DNA from 4 places in the Streptomyces sp. NPDC047049 genome. Region 4 is predicted to be linked to each of the others. Evidence: riboswitches for the same ligand, from Rfam matches in the RefSeq annotation. Region 4 holds a riboswitch; each other region holds the start of a gene.
The links. A riboswitch is a leader RNA that binds a small molecule or an ion and turns the genes downstream of it on or off. The one in region 4 is predicted to bind cobalamin.

Region 1 (4,913 bases), on a different contig from region 4:
CGGTGCGGGGCCGTGCGGTACGGCGCGGAACCGGGGGCCGGTGGCCGGGAGTAGCCGGGGATCCGGCCAAGTTGGCCGGATCCCCCTGCTCCGGGCCGGGGGCCGGGTCCTGCGGGCGCCGGCCCCCGGCCCGCAGGCTCAGGAGGCCGTGCCGGGCAGTGCGTCGCGGGTCCTGCGGGCCGCCGCGACCAGGTTCTCCAGTGCGGCCCGCACCTCGGGCCAGCCGCGGGTCTTCAGACCGCAGTCCGGGTTGACCCACAGCCGTTCGGCCGGAATGGCCTCAAGTCCCTTGCGCAGCAAGGACATTGTCTCGTCCACGCCCGGTACGCGCGGCGAGTGGATGTCATGGACACCGGGTCCCACCTCGCGCGGATATCCCGCCGTGGCGAGCTCCCCGGCGACCTGCATATGGGAGCGGGCCGCCTCCAGACTGATGACATCGGCGTCGAGATCGTCGATGGCGCGCAGGATGTCGCCGAACTCCGCGTAGCACATGTGCGTGTGGATCTGGGTGTCCGGACGGACCCCGCCGGTGGTGAGGCGGAACGCCTCGGTGGCCCAGTCCAGGTACGCGGACTGGCCGGCGGCGCGCAGGGGCAGGGTTTCGCGCAGTGCGGGCTCGTCGACCTGGATGACCGACGTTCCCGCCGCCTCCAGGTCACGCACCTCGTCGCGCAGGGCGAGGGCCACCTGCCGGGCGGTCTCGCCCAGCGGCTGGTCGTCGCGGACGAAGGACCAGGCGAGCATGGTGACCGGGCCGGTGAGCATGCCCTTGACGGGCCGGTCGGTGAGCGACTGGGCGTAAGTCGTCCAGCGGACCGTCATCGGCTCCGGCCGGGAGATGTCCCCGGCCAGGACCGGCGGGCGGACGTAGCGGGTGCCGTAGGACTGCACCCAGCCGTGCCGGGTGGCGAGGTAGCCGGTGAGCTGTTCGGCGAAGTACTGCACCATGTCGTTGCGCTCCGGCTCTCCGTGCACCAGGACATCGAGGCCGGCCTTCTCCTGGAAGGCCAGAACCTCGCGGATCTCGGCCGCGATGCGCTCCTCGTAGCCCGCGGTGCCGATCCGCCCGGCCCGCAGGTCGGCGCGGGCCGTGCGCAGTTCGGCGGTCTGCGGGAACGAGCCGATGGTGGTGGTCGGCAGCGGCGGCAGCCCGAGGTGGGCGCGCTGGGCGGCACTCCGCTCGGCGTACGCCTGCGAACGGCGGCCGTCGGCATCGGTGACGGCCGCGGCGCGGGCGCGCACGGCCGGGTCGTGGGTGAGGGCGGAACGCGTACGGGAGGCCAGGCCGGCGCGGTTGGCGGCGAGTTCGGCGGCGATGGCGCCGGTGCCCCGGGCCAGACCGCGCGCCAGCGTCACGACCTCCGCCGTCTTCTGTCGGGCGAAGGCCAGCCAGCGGGCGATCTGCGGGTCGATATCGCGCTCGGCGGCGGCGTCCAGCGGGACGTGCAGCAGGGAGCAGGAGGTCGACACATCGACCCGCTCGGCCAGGCCGAGGAGCGTGCCCACCGTGGCCAGCGACTTCCCGAGGTCGTTGATCCACACATTGCGGCCGTCGACGACACCGGCGACCAGCCGCTTGCCGGGCAGTCCGCCGACCGCCGCCAGCTCCCCGAGGTTGCCGGCCGCGGCGCCGGTGAAGTCCAGCGCCAGCCCCTCGACGGGCGCCTTCGCCAGTACCGGCAGCGCCTCGCCCAGCCGGTCGAAGTACGAGGCGACCAGCAGCTGGGGACGGTCGACGAGGGAGCCGAGGTCGCGGTAGGCGCGGGCCGTGGCGTTCAGCTCGGCGGGGGAGCGGTCCTGCACCAGCGCCGGTTCGTCCAGCTGCACCCACTTGGCGCCGGCCGCCCGCAGATCGGCAAGGACCTCGGCGTAGACGGGCAGCAGCCGGTCGAGCAGCGTCAGCGGATCAAAACCGGGCGCCACACCGGGCGCGGGCTTGGCCAGCAGCAGATAGGTGACCGGCCCGACGAGGACCGGACGAGCGGTCAGACCGAGACCCAGCGCCTCGGTCAGCTCGGCGACCTGCTTGGCGGAGTCCGCGGCGAAGACCGTGTCCGGCCCCAACTCCGGTACCAGGTAGTGGTAGTTGGTGTCGAACCACTTGGTCATCTCCAGCGGCGCCACCTCCTGTGTGCCGCGGGCCATCGCGAAGTAGCCGTCGAGGGCGTCGTCGGCGACGGCGGCGCGGTGGCGGTCCGGGACGGCGCCGACCATGACGCTGGTGTCCAGCACATGGTCGTAGTACGAGAAGTCGCCGGTCGGCACCTCGTGGACACCGGCCTCGGCGAGCTGCCGCCAATTGCCGCGGCGCAGTCCGGCGGCGGTGGCGCGCAGGGCGTCGGCGCCGACGCGGCCCTTCCAGTAGCCCTCGATGGCCTTCTTCAGTTCACGGTTCGGCCCCTGACGGGGGTAGCCGTGCACGGTGGCGCGTGCTGCCGCGGCTGCGGACGTGCTGGTCACGGAACTCTCCTTCGCGAGTATGTCTCCATGGACCACGGGACGGGTCGAGGACGCGAAGGGACGGCGATCCGGACGGGCCCCGGCGCCAACAAGCCGGACGTACCCGTCTGATGTCCGCCGACCCGCCCTCGAGGTCACCGAGATCTCCCCGCGCACCGGTCGCACGGGGGCACTGGCAGGTCTTCGGACTCGCGGGCACATCCACCAAGGCGGACATCTACTGGCCGTCGCTTCCCAGACCCGGCCGGGCCCAGTGCGTATGACGGCGGTCGTTCCCACTCACCGCTGCGGGGCAGTCCCGGACTTCCACCGGGTTCCCTCTTACGACGCGCCTGCCTGGCGGACAGGGCGAACCATTGCCCGGCCCACCCTAGGGCATGGGTTCCCGGGGGTGTCTCCGTAAAGGATGTTCCCCAGGACATGGCTCCGTAGGGGGTGTTCCTCGGGGACGTCTCCCCAGGGCACACCGGCAGGGCCCGCTCGCCCGCTCGCTCGCCCGCCCGGTCCACGCCGCCGAAGAGGCCGGAACCGGACCCCCACGCCCGGCCGCGCCTTGCGTTGGAGGGCGCTCCAGCTCCTAGCGTGAACGCACTACCGGAGAGCTGCGCTGATCGAAGGGAACCACGTGCGCTACACACTGTTCGGCAGGACCGGCCTGCGGGTGAGCGAGCTGAGCCTGGGGGCGATGACCATCGGCGAGGACTGGGGCTGGGGCGCCGCCAAGGACACCAGCCGCCGGATCCTGGACGCCTACGCCGAGGCCGGCGGCAACTTCGTCGACACCGCCAACAACTACACCGACGGCACCTCGGAGCGGATCCTGGGGGAACTGCTCGAAGGCCGCCGGGACCGCTTCGTGCTGGCGAGCAAATACACCTGCGCGACCCGCAAGGGCGATGTGAACGCGGCGGGCAACCACCGCAAGAACCTGGTCCGGTCGGTGGAGGAGAGCCTGGAGCGCATGCGCACCGACCATCTCGATGTGCTGTGGGTGCACGCACGGGACAACTTCACGCCCGTGGAGGAGGTGATGCGGGCGCTCGACGACCTGGTGCGCTCGGGAAAGGTGCTCTACCTCGGCGTCTCCGACTGGCCCGCCTGGGAGATCGCGCAGGCGAACACCCTCGCCGAGCTGCGCGGCTGGACCGCGTTCGCCGGCTCGCAGCTGCGCTACAACCTGCTGGAGCGGACGCCGGAGCGCGAACTGCTGCCGCAGGCCCGCGCCTTCGACCTGGCCGTACTGGCCTGGGCGCCGCTCGCGGCCGGCCGGCTCACCGGTAAGTACCGCCGCGGGGAGAAGGGCCGGCTGCATGCCGTCGGCGAGGCGGACCGGTCGGACCACCACACCGAGGAGACCGTCACCGCGGTGCTGGAGATCGCCGAGCAGGGCGGCTGGAGCCCGGCGCAGGTGGCGCTGGCGTGGCTGCGCGGCCGGCCCGGCAACATCATCCCGATCATCGCCGCCACCAAGGAGAGCCAGCTGCTCGACAACCTCGCCGCGGTGGAGGTCACGCTCGACGCCGACGCGCAGGCGCGGCTCGACCGGTGCAGCGCGGTACCGCTGGGCTTCCCGCACGACTTCCTGCGGGAGCCGGGCATCACCGAGAACGTCTACGGCGACCGCTGGGCCGAGATCGACGACCGGCGCTCCACCTACCGCCGGACGACGAGCGAGATCCGCTGACCGGCGCTGCCACTGCCTCCGCCTCGCGACGCACGGAGTGGCGTCGGCGCCCGGGCGGCCGGACACCCTTGCCATTGGTACTGGGACAGCTGCCTTGGTAATCCGGCCGGGCACCGCTCTTGCGCTGGTCGGTGGTGGCGTGCTGGTGGTGAGCGCCTGCAGCCCTGCCGACGGTGCGCGCGGCATCCAACTGTGCGCACCGCTCGTCGTTGTAGGCACTGGGCGGCACGTACGGAAACGGCGGCGGGCCGCGCCGTCGCGGTGGTGCGACGACCCGGCCCTGGCCAGGTGAGCGAGGGGGATCAGCTCGAGTAGCGGCTCAGCAGCCCCTGGGAAGCCAGCGTGCGGTAATCCTGCGCGCCGAGCACCCGCTGCTGCTCGGTGACGAGGGGACCGAGGATCGCGACGGCCTCGTGGGCGTCGCCGCGGGCGCCGTGCCAGCGGGCCAGCTGGTGCCGGACCGAGAAGCTCAGCTCGTGGGAGCCGCCCAGTTCCTTCTCCACGGCGGGCAGCAATTCACCCAGCGCGGCAATCGCCTCGTCGAGATCCCCGGCGACCCCGCTCCACAACCCGAGTTGCAGCCGGGCGGACAGCGTGTGGTAATCCCGGTCCCCGAGGGTGCGCCGACAGTCATCGAGCAACATTCGGTACTGCTCCAGGGCGCCCCGCGCATCGCGGTTGAATCCGCGCCAGTACGCCACATTGTTGCGGGCCGACAGCACATAGAAGTCGTCTGGTTCCATGAGTCGCAAGACGTCGGGCAGCA
Region 2 (4,913 bases), on a different contig from region 4:
GGCGGCGGGCCATATTCGGCGGACCCATGCAACCGATTTAACCGAATTTGCCGGGTTATCGCATGTGTGCAGAGATCGCTTCCCGGCGGGGTGCGCAGCGGTCGGCCGCCGACCGGCTCGCCCCTGTGAAGGGCCTGCGGTCGGCGGCTGTCGCCTGCCCTCGGGGAGGGCGCGTCACGTGCCGCGACGGCTCTTCGACGCTGCGGCGACACACATGGCACCCAGCAGGAACGTCAGGGCACCGATGACGACGTTGTTCCAGATGACACCGGCGTCCGGGCTGCTGCCCACGATCCAGGGCGAGATGATCATCCATACACCGATCGCGCACATCGCGCCGCTCAGGCCGTACATCCGCTCCGGGGTGACCGTGAAGCCGACCGCCAGGAGGGCGATCGCGATACCGAGGATGAGGTTGTGCGTCACGAGCGCCGGCTGTGCGGCGGTGAAGTGGAGGATCCAGGGCGAGACGGCGCAGTACAGACCGACCAGCAACACCGGCCCGTCGACGAGTACCACGTCACGCCCGCCGAGCACCCGCTCGTACCGAGCCTGCATCTCAGAAGCATCGGGGTGACCTGCGAGATCTCCCCTGTGGTGTGAGACGTCGGCCATGCGACTCGCCTCCTTCACTCGCGGTCTGGCCGTTCCGCGTGGCATCGGGCCTCGCACTTTTTATTCTGCGCTTATGTCGCCTTTATGTGTAGATGAAGTGGCAAGCGAATTTTGCCGGACAACGGCCGTACCGCCGTCACCTGCGGTCCGGCGCCCGCCCCAGACCCAGATTCCAGCGCCCGCCGCGGCCGCTCAGCTCGGTCACGGTCAGCGGCGGCACATCCAGCCGCCAGAACGCCTCCACGGGAACCCCGAGCGCGCAGACCGCCGCCGCGCGGACGACATCCGGCTCGACCACGGCCAGCACCCGGCCCGCGGCCGGCGCCATCCGCGTCAGCCAGGCCCCGACCCGGTCGCAGAGCTGCCGCAGCGACTCCCCGCCGTGCCCCGCGAAGTCCGGGTCCGACAGCCAGGCGGACACCGCGAGCGGTTCGGCGTCGGCGACCTCCGCCAGGGTGCGGCCGCGCCAGGTACCCATCGCACAGCCCGCCAGCTCCGGCGCGGGACGGACCGGAAGACCGAGTTCCGCGGCCGTGCTCCGGCACCGGGCGGAGGGCGAGACAACGGTCCGGCCGGCGGCGGCGAGCGTTCCGGCCGCCTCCCGGACGCGGCGCAGCCCGGCCTCGCTCAGCGGGCCGTCGTCGTCGAACCGCACCTCGCGCTGGGCGTCGCCCGCGGCCGGTGAGACCAACATCACCCGAGTTGTCATGACCTCTTCTTTCGCTGTTCACCGGCACCGGCAACGCCGTACCCGCACAAGGGAGTTGCCCGGCCCACGCGCCGCGCCCCGCACCACTCCGCCCCCTCCGCGGCCTTGGCCCGGGGTCGGGTTCGCGGTACGTTCCCGATGATATTGACGACGACATGACGGAAGCCGGTGGGATCCCGGCGCGGTCGCGCCACTGTATGTCCGGTTTTTTCCAGCCCAACAGGGCCGGAACCGGGCGAGCCAGACCCGGCATGTCGTTACGCACTTCCACGAACAGGGACGCGAGTTCCCCGCACAGGAGGTTCCGCCATGGCCCAGACCATCGCACCGCCGGCCACCGGCGCCGTCACCCCGGCCCCGCTCCCCCTCAAAGCCATTGCCCCCTGGGCGCTGTTCTTCGGCGTCCTGATGCTCGTTCTGCTGTACTTCATCGGCGCGGAGCAGGGCGCCACCTCGCTGCTCTCCGGCACGGAGGTCCACGAGTGGGTCCACGACGGGCGCCACCTGCTCGGCTTCCCCTGCCACTGATCGGACGGCGCATCCATGAACTCCGTCACCATCAGAAACCTCCTGGTGCGCGGGATGCTCGCCGGTCTGGCCGCCGGTGTCCTGGCCCTCGTCGTCGCCTATCTGCTGGGCGAACCGCAGGTGGACGCCGCCATCGCGTTCGAGGAAGCACACAGCCACGAACACGAGATGGAGGTCGTCAGCCGCGGTGTGCAGTCCACGGCGGGCCTGGCCACCGGCGTGCTGGTCTACGGCGTGGCACTGGGCGGCATCGCCGCACTCGCCTTCTGCTTCGCCCTCGGGCGGATCGGCAGGTTCGGTGCCCGCGCCACGGCCGCGCTGCTCTCCGGCGCGGCGCTGCTGGCCGTCTACCTCGTCCCGTTCCTGAAGTACCCGGCGAATCCGCCGTCCGTCGGTGACCCCGACACGATCGGCAAACGCACCGCCCTGTACTTCCTGATGATGCTGCTCGGCATCCTGCTGGCCGTCGCCGCCACGATCCTCGGCCGGCGGCTGGCTCCGCAGCTGGGCAACTGGTACGCGGCGGTCGCGGCCGGCGCCGCGTTCGTCGTCGCCATCGGCCTCGCCTATGCGTTCCTGCCGGCCGTCAACGAGGTGCCGCACGACTTCTCGGCCACGCTGCTCTGGCAGTTCCGGCTGTCGGCGATCACCATTCAACTGGTGCTGTGGAGCGCCTTCGGGCTGGTCTTCGGCCACCTCGCGGAGCGGGTCGTGCCGACCCGGTCCCGGGCCACCGCGGCCGAGGCGGCACCCGCCGTCTCCTGATCCCGCGTGACCGAGGAAGGGCCCGCGACGCCGGATGTCGCGGGCCCTTTCCCGTGGTGGGGGTTCCCGTGGTGCGGGTTCCCGTGGCGCGGTTCCCTGTGGTGCGTTTCCCGTGGTGCGGGGCGTGTCCTCAAGCGGCCGCACGCACGGGGCGCCGCGCCTCGTGAGGACCTTCAGGACAGGCCGGGGATGCCGTCCAGATGCGGCAGATCGTGGTCCAGGCGCTCCCGTTTGGCGCGGAGGTAGCGGATGTTCTCCGCACGGGGCGTCATCAGCAGCGGGACCTGTTCGGCGACGGCGATGCCGTGCCGCAGCAGCGCCTCGCGCTTGCGCGGATTGTTCGACAGCAGCCGCACCGACCGGACGCCGAGGTCCAGCAGCATCTCCGCGGCGACGGCGTAGTCACGGGCGTCGACCGGCAGCCCGAGCGCGATGTTCGCCTCGACCGTGTCCAGCCCGCCCTCCTGCAGCTTCATCGCCCGGAGCTTGGCCAACAGGCCGATCCCCCGGCCCTCGTGGCCCTGGAGATAGACCAGAATGCCGCGCCCTTCCGCCACGATCGCCCGTAGCGCGGCGTCCAATTGATCGCCGCATTCACAGTGGCTGGAGGAGAAGACATCACCGGTGAGGCATTCCGAATGCACCCGGGTCAGCACCGTCTCTCCCCCGACCTCACCGTGGACCAGAGCTACTTGCTCGATCCCGGTACGGCGGTCCAGATAGCCGACGGCGAGGAATTCACCATATGTGGTGGGCAGCCTGGCCGTCACCACCTGTTCCACATCGGGTTTGCGGCCGAGGGCATCATCGATTGCGACACGGAGGTCGGGGCGGGCATCGTTGTCGGCGTCCATCATGGCGCGATCGTACCCGCGGCGGGAATGGATCGACGGTAGTCACTCAGAACACAACAAGTATGCTGCGAGAACCATGACTCGGTGGGTCAGCGACGAAAGGCCGCAGCACACGATGACCGCTTCGGGACACCCGACTCCGGCGCCCGGCCTGTTGCCGGCGGACACCACACAGGACGTACGGACACGGCGGCCGACGATGGCCGTGCTGCCCATCGGCAGCTTCGAACAACACGGTGACTTCCTGCCGTTGACCACCGATACCGTCATCGCCTGCACCATCGCCCGGGAGGTGGCCGCCGGCCGTCCCGTGCAGCTGCTGCCGCCGCTGACGGTGTCCTGTTCCCACGAACACGCCGCCTGGCCGGGGACGGTGAGCATTTCGGCGCGCACCCTGCATGCGGTCGTCACGGACATCGCTGATTCGCTCCGCAAGTCCGGTATCGGCACGTTGATTCTCGTGAACGGACACGGTGGAAATTACGTGCTGCGCAATGTCGTTCAGGAATCCGCGGGGCGCGGCATGCGGATGGCGCTCTTCCCCGGATCGGCCGACTGGGACGCCGCGCGCACCCGGGCCGGGGTGCAGACCTCCGGGCACACCGATATGCATGCCGGAGAGGCCGAGACGTCCATTCTGCTGTACGCCCATCCCGAATTGGTCAAGGAAGGCTACGAATCGGCGGATTGCGTCGCCGATGACCGGAAGCACCTGCTCACGCTCGGCATGCCGGCGTATACCGAATCCGGGGTCATCGGGCGCCCGTCGCTGGCCTCCGCCCACAAGGGACGGGAATTGCTGGCCGGCCTGGTCGAGGCATTCGACGAATATGCCGCGCTGTTCGGCGCAGGAACGGAAGACCATGACTGAGGTACTCGACACGGCGGCCGCCTGGGAGCGGCTGCGGGCGGTCCGTACCGCAAAAGCGGCGCGGGCCGCCGGATGGGTGGCCGACGGGGACGGCGGGCCGCGCTGGGACCGGCCCGCCACGCCCGAAGCGGTGGAACTCGCCACGCGCTACCTGCCGTTGTGCCTGGCCGGACCCCGGGTCGCTTTCGCGCAGCTCGGGCAGAGCCTGGACGGCTTCATCGCCACCCGTACCGGCGACGCCGACTATGTCACCGGCCCGGAGGACCGCTGTCATCTGCACCGGCTGCGCGCGCTGGCCGATGCGGTGGTGGTCGGGGCCGGCACCGCGGAGGCGGACGATCCGCGGCTGACCGTGCGTGCCTGTACCGGGGACAATCCGGTGCGGGTCGTACTCGATCCGCGGGGACGGGTGCCGCTGCACAGCGGGCTGTTCACGGACGGCGCCGCGCCGACGCTGTGGGTGGTGGGTCCTGAGGTCACCGCCGTGCCCCGCGGCACCGGTGTCGAGGTGCTGGTCCTGCCGGACACGGACGCCTTCGCCCCGCGGCGCGTGCTGTCGGCGCTGGCGCGG
Region 3 (4,913 bases), on a different contig from region 4:
GAGCTGTTCCTCGCGCAGGGCGGCGAAGGCGGTGTCGGGGGCCGGGACGAACGCCCGGCCCGCGTCCGCCGCGACCCGCCGCAGGAAGGCCCGCCGGAAGCCGTCGCTCTCCAGCGAACCGTGCCAGTGCGTGCCCCATACGGAGCCGGCCCGGCACCCGTCCAGGCTCCGCCCCTGGCCGTCGGACATGAACGCCTCGTCCCCGCCGGTCACCTCGGCGACCCCGTGGTGGATCTCGTAGCCCGCCACCGGCTCGCCCAGCGCCTCGCCGACCGGCCGCGCCAGGGTCTTCTCCGCCGCGAACCGTACGCGCACGGGCAGCAGCCCCAGCCCGTCGACCGTGCCGGCCTTGGACTCCACGTCGTCCTCGATGCGCTCGCCCAGCATCTGGAAGCCGCCGCAGATGCCCAGCACCGGGCGGCCCTCGGCGGCCCGCCGGACGACCGCGTCCGCCAGCCCGCGCTCGCGCAGCCACGCCAGCGCCCGGACCGTGCCCCGGGTCCCCGGCAGCACCACCAGGTCCGCGTCGGCCAGCTCCTCGGCCCGGTCCACGAACCGCACCGCCACGCCCGGCTCCGCGGCCAGCGCGTCCACGTCCGTGAAGTTCGACATCAGCGGGACGGCACAGACCGCCACCCGCAGCACCTGCGCGCCGTGCGGCAAAGCCACCACGCTCTCGCGCACCGCACCGCGCAGCGACACCCTCAGTCCGTCCTCCTCGTCGATGCCGAGCCCGTGCGAGAAGGGCAGCACGCCCAGCGTCCGCCGCCCGGTGAGGCCGCGCAGCATCTCCAAGCCCGGCTCCAGCAGCGTCACATCGCCGCGGAACTTGTTGACGAGGTACCCCGCGACCAGCGCCTGGTCCTCCTTGGACAGCAGCGCGGTGGTGCCGAAGAAGGAGGCGAACACCCCGCCGCGGTCGATGTCACCGACCACCACCACCGGGATCCGGGCGGCCCGCGCCAGCCCCATGTTCACGAGATCGGTACGCCGCAGGTTGATCTCGGCCGGACTGCCGGCGCCCTCGCAGATCACCGCGTCATGGGTACGCCGCAGCTCCGCCAGGCAGTCGGTGACCGTGCCGAGCAACTGCTCCTGGCGGCCCTCGTGGTAGCCCCGGGCACTGAGCTCGCCCACCGGCTTCCCCAGCAGCACCACCTGACTGCTGCGGTCGCTGCCGGGCTTGAGCAGCACGGGGTTCATCAGCGCGGTCGGCTCCACCCGCGCGGCGGCCGCCTGCATCGCCTGGGCCCGCCCGATCTCCGCGCCCTCGCGCGTGACGAACGAATTCAGCGACATGTTCTGCGCCTTGAACGGCGCCACCCGCACGCCCTGCCGGGCCAGCCAGCGGCAGATGCCCGCCGTCACCACGCTCTTGCCCGCGTCGGACGTCGTACCGGCCACCAACAGGCCACCGCCGACGGCCCCGCCCGATGCCTTCAACCGCCCGTTCACCGGGTCCTCCTCATACGCCGGGACTCCGGCTGTCGTGAGCCGTACGCGCCAGTGCCCGCACGGTCCTGCGCGTTACCGCACCCGCGGCCGGCCGGACGGCGGCCACCGGGGCCCGCCACAGCGCCCCGGCCGCCAGCCGTGCCGCCACCGTCGTCGCCAGCGCCAGGACGCTCACCCGGCGCGAGAGCCGCACCGCCCGTTCGATGTCGGGCACCGCGACCGGCGGCGCCCCGCCGTTGAGCTGCGGCCGGTGCTCCACCCGCCCGCCGTAGGCCAGCGTGCCGCCCAGCCGGACGCCCAGCGCGCCCGCGAACGACGCCTCCACCGGGCCCGCGTTGGGGCTCGGATGGGCGCCGCCGTCCGCCCGCCAGGCCCGCAGCGCACCGCGCCGGTCGGGACCCGCGAGCACGGTCAGGGCGGCGGTCAGCCGGGAGCCGGGCCAGCCGGCGAGGTCGTCGAGACGGGCCGAGGCCCAGCCGAAGCGGCGGTGGCGCGGCGACTTGTGCCCCACCATCGCGTCCAGGGTGTTCACCGCCCGGAACGCCACCAGACCGGGCACCCCGCCCAGCGCGCCCCACACCAGGGCGCCGACCACGGCGTCCGAGGTGTTCTCGGCGACCGACTCCACCACCGCGCGGGCCATCTGCGGCCCGTCCAGAGCCTGGGGATCGCGGCCGCACAGATGCGGCAGCCGCTCCCGCGCCACCTCCAGGTCACCCGCCGTCAGCGCACCGCCGACGGCCCGGGCCTCCCGGCCGAGCGAAGTCCCGCCCAGCACCGCCCAGACCGTCGCCCCGGTCAGCGCGATCCGGGCGCCGTCGCGCAGGGAAGCGGGCGCGGCGGCCCGTACGGCGCGCTCCAGCAGCGCGGCCCCGGCGGCGGCACCGCCCGCGCACAGCAGGGCGTGCGCCGCCCCGTATCCGCGGTGATCGCGCCACAGCCGGCGTTCGACGGCGCTCGCGGCCCGTCCGAAGGCGGCCACCGGATGGCCGCGCCGCGGGTCCGCCGCGATCAGGTCGCCGAGGAAGCCGAGGGCCGCGCCGCACGCATATCCCGCGTGTTCGCCGCGCACCGGTCAGACCGCCGCTGCGGCGTGTCCAACGGACCCTGTGGCGGCGGGCAGTGGAGATCTCGAAGGGCGGCCGGGCATGGCGGTGTGTCCTCACTCAGGGTCCGCGCCCTGGCTCGACGTGACGGCGACAAGAGTCTCCTGGCTCCCGGATCGGCGAGTCCTCCGGCCTTCCAGTCCCTGCGGACGTCATCGGACGTACGCGAGGCGGACCGTGGCCTTCGCTGGAGGAACGCTCCCCGGTGACAGTGGCGGGACCGCGCCGGATTCGCACCGGACTTCCTCAGCTGTCGCCGAATGGCTCCGGCAGTCCACCACGCCCCGCGATGCCCGTCAACTCGCCCTTGACCTGCAACGCTGCCCCGTGGCACGCGCTGTGGTGCACGCCACAGCGTGGCAGGAAGGTCACAGACGGTTGCCCGTGCCCCTGATCTCACGTCACTATCTGGTGGTGCACGGTGGCGACGGGGCCGCCGGAAGGGGGCCGGGGGATGCCGCAGAGCGCTGACCGCCACGAGATCCGCCTCAGGATCACGGGCACCAACAATCCGGACCAGGACCTCGAAGACCTCAGGGCCTGGCTGGAGCGCGAGCCGTGGCTGGACCGGCACGGCCACGACTGGCTGCTCCGGCCGCGGCCGGCGGACGAGAGCGACGACGGCCCCGGTGACATGGCCGCCGGCCTCGACGACCTGATCCTGGTCATCATCGGCGCCGTCACCGGCGAGATCACCAAAAGTCTCACCATCGCCCTGCAGGAGTGGCTGCGCCGGCGCCGGGAGGAACGCGACACCGGCGAGCGGCCCGCCGTCGCGGTCGGGGCCGGTGACGGGGACCTGCACGCGCTCGGCGACACGGGCCCGGCCACCGCGGCCCCCGAACGCCCCGATCCCGGCAGCCCGGCGGACGGGAGCGGCAGCACCTCCGGGGACTGAGCCGGATGTCCGAATACGACGCACGGGGCAAGGTCAACCGGGCGCTGCTGATCAGCGTCGACGACTACCGCACGCTGCGCCCGCTGCCCGCGGTGAAGGACAACGTCCGCAAGCTGGAGCGGGCTCTGCTCGCCCCCGGCACCGATCTGTTCACCAAGGGCGAGGTCGTCACCTGCCGGCCCCAGGAGCCCTGGGAGGTGGAACAGGCGCTGGACACCGTCGTCCAGGAGGCGCGCGGGCTGCTGCTGGTGTACTTCTCCGGCCACGGCCGGGTGGGCAGCGACGGCGGCAATCTGCACCTCATGGTCGGCGCCTCGGAACGGCGGCACAAGACCGTCTCCTGGCAGGACACCGTGCTGTCCTATCTGGACAACGCGCGGGCCGACCGCATCGTGATCGTCCTGGAGTGCTGTTACGCCGGCAACGCGAGCGAGGCCTTCCACTCCTGCCGCCACCCCACCTCGCTGCTGATGGCCGCGCAGCCCAACCGCCGGATCTTCAGCGGCGAGGAACCCACCGGGGGCAGCGTCTTCAACCGTGCCCTGGTCCAGATCCTGGAACAGGGCATCCCCGGCAAACGCTTCGTCACCTTCGAGGACCTGGTCCGGGCGCTGCGGGAGCAACTGGCCGGTGAACGGACCCCGATGGGCGACGTCTGGGAGCCGCGCTCGGCGAAGCAGAACACCGTCGACGACGTCATCCTGTCCTTCGCCACCCCCGAGGCCCGCCCGCCGACCCCGCTGCGGATCCGATTGCGCCGCAGGCTGAAGTCGTCCTTCCGGCGCTGGACCGGACTCCTGCTGATCCTGGCGATCATCTTCGTACCGGCCGTCACCGGCGTCGTCCTGCTCCAGCTCCCCAACGACGGGGCGCCCTGCCCGCCCGCCCTCGAACTGCGGCTGCTCACCGCTCCCGAGGCCGAACCCGCGCTGCGCCAGGCCGCCTTCGACTACGAGATGTCCGAGACCAACACCCGGCCCCTGACCGGCGAGGGCAACCTCCCCGACGGCTGCCGGCGGGCCCAGATCACCGTCTACTCCGCCGCCCGGGACCAGGTCGACCAGGGCTTCGCCGCCGCCGGACGCTGGCAGGGCGAGGCCCTGGGTACCGGGCAGGCCCGGCCGGCCGACAAGGGCCTCGACCCGCTCAACCGGCCCGGACCCCAGCCCGACATCTGGATCCCCGAGTCCACCGCCGACTATTACGAGGCCCGCCGCGGTATGCCCGCCACGGCCTCCCCGGCGACCCTCCACTACAGCGACCCCGTCGCCTACACCCCGCTGGTCGTCGGCATCCCGGAGAGCCGGCGGCTGGACGACGTCGAACCGGCCGACGCCTCCTGGCCGGATCTGCTCACCCAGACCGACGGCAGCCACCACGACCTCTCACTCCTGCGGCCCAGCCCGGTGCTGTCCGGCACCGGCCTGCTGCACACCCTCGGCCTCTACCTCGCC
Region 4 (4,913 bases):
GTCTTTCCGGCCCCACGAATGACCGTAGAAGTTGACGCGGCGGAAACCGCAAGCCCGAATCGGCACCCTGTCCCGGACACGAGAAACGCACCCCGCCGCCAGAACCTGCCGGCCACCCCGTCAGGCACTCGGGACACACCCCGTCAGGCACCGGGAACACACCTCGTCAGGCACGATGGACGCACCATGGATCCCCGGCTCCTCCTCTCCCGCGCCCGCCGGCTCGCCGCCTCCGCGACCCCCGGCCGGCGGCGGCTGCTCGGCATCGCCGGCCCGCCCGGCGCGGGCAAGTCCACCCTCGCCGCCCACCTCGTGGCGGAGCTGGCCGGTCAGGCGGCGCTCGTCCCGATGGACGGCTTCCATCTCGCCGAGGCGGAGCTGCGCCGCCTGGGCCGTACGGACCGCAAGGGCGCGCCGGACACCTTCGACCCGGCCGGCTACGCCGCGCTGCTGGCACGTCTGCGCTCCCCGGAACCGGACACCGCCGTCTACGCCCCGGCGTTCGACCGCCGTATCGAGGAGCCGGTGGCCGGCAGCATCCCCGTCGCGCCCCACATCCCCCTCATCGTCACCGAGGGCAACTACCTCCTCCTCGACTCCGCCCCGTGGCCGCGGGTCCGGGCGCTGCTCGACGAGGTCTGGTACGTGGAGCTGGAGACCCCGGAACGGATCCGGCGGCTGGTCGGCCGGCACGAGCGGTTCGGACGTCCGCGCGCCGACGCCGAGCGGTTCGTACACACCTCGGACGAGGCCAACGCCCGTGTGGTGGCGGCCACCCGCGACCGCGCCGACCTCGTCATCACCTTCGCACCCGAAGAGGCCCCACCTCCACCGAGCGCATGACCCCGCTCCCCCACCGCCGCCGGTCGGCGAGCAGCCCGGCCACCGACAGCGCACCCCATCCGACGGACACCGCCACCGCCGACAGCTTCCGGCCGCGCCCCGGCAGCGTCGCACCGAGCAGGACGGCGTCCCCGAAGTCCGCCGCGATCCGCACATACGCGGCGGTACGCAGAGCCGGCCCTTCCGGAGCCAGCGTCATCGCCAGCCCGCTCACCGCGTCCCGCCAGGCCAGCGGGCGCAGTGCGGTACGGGTCGCCGGCCCGGTCCGCCCCCGGGCGTCGGCCAGCCCGGAGGGCCGGGCCAGCAGCTCGGGCAGCGCCGCCACCGCCACTCCGTACACGGCCGTGGCCACCCCGACCGCACGCAACAAACCGACCTTCATCCACCGTCCCCTTCTCTTTCCCTCGTCGCTTCTCAGCGACTGCTCCCCATCGACCGGCCGCACGAGCCCCTGTCACCCCGCCGCCTTCTCCCTCCTCTTCCTTTCTCTTTCTTTCCGCGAAGCCCCCCTTCCCAAACGACATCAGCGATGTCATCCTGACATCATGAGTGTCAGTGAGAAGCCTGCCGGAGACGCGAAAAACGCCGACGGCGGAGAGCCGTCGCCCACCGAAGACCTGCTGTACGGCGTCCTCCGACGCCTGTGGCCGCTGCATCGCACGGTCGTCCGCGCGGTGGAACACGAGCTGGTGGGCACGGGCATGACCGCCGGCGAGCACGCGCTGCTGGACGCGCTGCGCGCCGAAGGCCCGCGCACCGTGCCGCAGTTGGCGCGCGGGATGGGGCTCGACCGGCAGCCGGTGCAGCGCTGGGTGAACCACGCCGTCGAGCTGGGCCTGGTCGTGACCGCCCCGAACCCCGCACACCGCCGCTCGTCCCTGATCCGGCTCACCGACGAGGGCACGGAGGCGATACGCGGTGTCCGGGAATCCGAGGCGGCGGAGCTGAGGCAGCGGCTGACCGACCTGTCCGCCGAGGACGTCCGCACGACGCTGCACGTTCTGGACCGGCTCGGCGAGGAGTTCCGGCAGCTGGCGGACGGTTCACGCGTAACACCGGAGGAAACCGGCAGTTGCGGCAGCAGCGGCAAGAGCGACGACAATGGCATCACGCCCACCTCATCGCATCCGGTACACAAAGGACGGCCCGCAAGATGACCCGAGGAATCACCGACTGGTCCGAGATCGACAACGGGCTCGTGCCGGTCGACGACGGTGAGCTGTTCTACGAAACGGCCGGCTCGGGCCCCGCGGTGGTGCTGCTCCACGGCGGCATGCTCGACCAGCACATGTGGGACGAGCAGTTCGCCTGGCTGGTGAACTCCGGCCTGCGCGCGATCCGTTACGACTTCCGCGGTCACGGCCTGTCCTCGACCGTCACCGGGGACTACGCGAACCACGACGACCTGTGCGCCCTGCTCGACGCCCTCGATGTTCCCGACGCCGTCCTCGTCGGCCTCTCCCATGGCGCGCGGGTCGCGCTCGACACGGCCATAGCCCGCCCGGAGCGGGTGACGGCCCTCGCGCTCGCCTCCCCCGGCATCAGCGGCCGCGCCTTCACCGACCCCTTCCTCCTGGAACACATCAAGGCGCAGGTGGCGGCGATCGGCGCACCGGACGGCGCGGAACGCTATGTCGAGCACTTCCTGCGGATGTGGGTGGACGGACCGCACCGCGAGCCCTTTGCGGTGCACCCGGGATTCCGTGAGCGGATGCGCGCCTCGGCCGAGGCCAATGTGGAGGTCCATGCCGAGGGTGCGGGCGCCGGCATACCCCTTGAAGCCGGCGCCGCCGACCGCCTGAGCGAGATACGGGTGCCCACCGTCGTGTTCGACGGCGACCTCGACAGCAGGGACATCTCCGCCAATGCCCATGCGATCACGCTGACCGTTCCCGGCGCCCGAAGAGTCCGGATACCGGGCGCGGCGCATATGGTCAATCTGGAGAACACCGCACTCTTCGACCACGAACTCCACGCCTTCCTCTCCTCCCTGGACTACTGAGGGCTGCTGAGGGCACTGCGGACCGCTGGGGCCCACTGCGGCCTGCTGAGGCTGAGGCTTGCTGAGGACTGCCGCGGTCTGCTGCTCCGCCGCGGACCACGACTCCCTCCCCGAGACCGCCGGCGCAAAAGGCGACCGGGGCCGCAGCGACCACCCCCCGGCAGTTAGAGTGACCGGGCCGTGGTGTTCGGGAAGCCGGTGACGGACCTTGGGGTTCCAGACCGGAGCGGCCCTCGCCACTGTGATCGGGGAGTTTCCGCCCCTTCCGCAGGCGCACGGCGCGCCTGCGGCGCCACTGACCGCGACCGCGGCCGGGAAGGCGGGGCGGGCGCGTGCACCCGTAAGCCAGGAGACCGGCCACGGCATCTCACGAAGTGATCCACGAGGTGCTGGAGCGTGACCGCCGGATGGCCCTGTCCACCGATACCCCGACCACCCCTGCCTCCGCGGCGTTCCGCTGGCGCCGGCAGGACACCGTCCGCACCGCGGGCCTGATGGCCGTCATAACCGGCCTCCACGTCATCGCCTTCGGCGTGCTCTTCCTGCTCGTGGTGCCGCACCACTACGCCGTGGGCAGCCAGGTATTCGGCGTGGGGCTCGGCGTCACCGCCTACACCCTCGGGATGCGGCACGCCTTCGACGCCGACCACATCGCCGCCATCGACAACACCACCCGCAAGCTGATGGCCGACGGCAAGCGGCCGGTCTCGGTCGGCTTCTGGTTCGCCCTGGGCCACTCCAGCGTGGTCGTCGTGATGGCGGCCCTGGTGACGGGCGGCGCCCAGCTCGCCGGCACGCTGCTCAACGACGAGTCCCGTACGCACCAGATCCTCGGCACGATCGGCACCACGATCTCGGGGAGCTTTCTCTACCTCATCGCCGCCCTCAACCTGATCGCGCTGGCCGGGATCTGGCGGGTCTTCCGCGGTATGCGCAACGGCCACTACGACGAGGCCGAGCTGGAGCAGCGCCTCGACTCGCGCGGCTTCATGAACCGCTTCCTGGGACGGTTCACCCGCTCGATCTCCCGTCCCGGCCAGATGTTCCCGCTCGGCTTCCTCTTCGGGCTCGGCTTCGACACCGCGACCGAAGTGACGCTGATGGTGATGGCGGGCAGCGGCGCCGCGGCCGGCCTGCCCTGGTACGCCGTGCTGTGCCTGCCGCTGCTCTTCGCCGCCGGCATGAGCCTCTTCGACACCCTCGACGGCACCTTCATGAACTTCGCCTACCAGTGGGCGTTCTCCAACCCGGTGCGCAAGGTCTACTACAACCTCACCATCACCGGCCTGTCGATCGCCGTCGCCTTCTTCATCGGCACGATCGAGCTGGTGACCGTGCTGCACGAGAAACTCGCCCTCAACGACCCGCTGACCGGCTGGATTTCCGGCCTCGACCTCGACAATGTCGGCTTCCTCATCGTCGGCCTGTTCGTGGTGGTGTGGGCCGCGGCGCTGGCGTACTGGCGACTGACCGGCGTCGAAAAGCGCTGGGCGGAGCGGGCGGAACGAGCACAGCGAACCCGGCCGACGGAGCAGGCGGACCCGGACGGGCCTGCCACGCCGGACTCCTGAGGCGCGTGGGCCCTACGCCCCGCAGACCTCCCGGCGCCCGTAGTGGCGCCGGGACACCGCCGCCCCTTCAGGTGGCCGAGCCGGCCGCCGCCCCCGTCGCCAGATCCGGTCCCCAGCGCTGCAGCGCCTCCGCCAGATCGAGTGGCCGCAGCCGCTCCGGCTGGTCCGGTCCCGGCCAGTCCTCCCGCGGGACCCGCCACATCACCTCGAACTCGTTGCCGTCCGGATCCTTGGCGTACAGCGACTTGGCAACGAGGTGATCACTCGATCCCACCAGCGCACCCCGCTCGACGAGCTGCGCATGGGCCGCGACCAGCTCACCGAGCGTGCCGATCTCCCAGGCCAGGTGGTAGAGCCCGACCCGCCCGGCCTCGGGTCCCGGTGCCTGTGCTCCCACCGCGAACAGTGCCAGATCGTGATCGTTGAGTGAGCCGCGAGCACTGAGGAAAGCAGCCCGTCCCGGCACCTCCATCCCCACCGTGAGCCCCAGCGCCTCG

Region 1: linked by a shared signal. The riboswitch ahead of metE (5-methyltetrahydropteroyltriglutamate--homocysteine S-methyltransferase) and the one ahead of ABZ851_RS07215 (HoxN/HupN/NixA family nickel/cobalt transporter) in region 4 are both predicted to bind cobalamin.
Region 2: linked by a shared signal. The riboswitch ahead of ABZ851_RS27905 (CbtB-domain containing protein) and the one ahead of ABZ851_RS07215 (HoxN/HupN/NixA family nickel/cobalt transporter) in region 4 are both predicted to bind cobalamin.
Region 3: linked by a shared signal. The riboswitch ahead of ABZ851_RS19595 (cobalamin biosynthesis protein) and the one ahead of ABZ851_RS07215 (HoxN/HupN/NixA family nickel/cobalt transporter) in region 4 are both predicted to bind cobalamin.

Annotation. Positions count from the first base shown of each region.
Region 1 covers NZ_JBEYVM010000017.1:104,497-109,409, reverse strand. Annotated here, with positions in the region: gene metE (5-methyltetrahydropteroyltriglutamate--homocysteine S-methyltransferase) at 139-2,463, opposite strand; cobalamin riboswitch at 2,620-2,836, opposite strand; gene ABZ851_RS28870 (aldo/keto reductase) at 3,089-4,147, shown strand; gene ABZ851_RS28865 (tetratricopeptide repeat protein) at 4,450-4,913, opposite strand, start outside.
Region 2 covers NZ_JBEYVM010000016.1:65,635-70,547, forward strand. Annotated here, with positions in the region: gene ABZ851_RS27895 (SPW repeat protein) at 175-615, opposite strand; gene ABZ851_RS27900 (histidine phosphatase family protein) at 752-1,324, opposite strand; cobalamin riboswitch at 1,425-1,590, shown strand; gene ABZ851_RS27905 (CbtB-domain containing protein) at 1,634-1,852, shown strand; gene ABZ851_RS27910 (CbtA family protein) at 1,868-2,617, shown strand; gene ribA (GTP cyclohydrolase II) at 2,791-3,471, opposite strand; gene ABZ851_RS27920 (creatininase family protein) at 3,587-4,342, shown strand; partial or broken gene ABZ851_RS27925 (RibD family protein) at 4,335-4,913, shown strand, end outside.
Region 3 covers NZ_JBEYVM010000008.1:8,589-13,501, reverse strand. Annotated here, with positions in the region: gene ABZ851_RS19600 (cobyric acid synthase) at 1-1,455, opposite strand, end outside; gene ABZ851_RS19595 (cobalamin biosynthesis protein) at 1,466-2,527, opposite strand; cobalamin riboswitch at 2,659-2,810, opposite strand; gene ABZ851_RS19590 (hypothetical protein) at 3,016-3,459, shown strand; gene ABZ851_RS19585 (VWA domain-containing protein) at 3,465-4,913, shown strand, end outside.
Region 4 covers NZ_JBEYVM010000002.1:705,720-710,632, reverse strand. Annotated here, with positions in the region: gene ABZ851_RS07235 (nucleoside/nucleotide kinase family protein) at 187-843, shown strand; gene ABZ851_RS07230 (hypothetical protein) at 800-1,225, opposite strand; gene ABZ851_RS07225 (MarR family winged helix-turn-helix transcriptional regulator) at 1,389-2,000, shown strand; gene ABZ851_RS07220 (alpha/beta fold hydrolase) at 1,997-2,845, shown strand; cobalamin riboswitch at 3,010-3,222, shown strand; gene ABZ851_RS07215 (HoxN/HupN/NixA family nickel/cobalt transporter) at 3,220-4,416, shown strand; gene ABZ851_RS07210 (VOC family protein) at 4,484-4,913, opposite strand, start outside.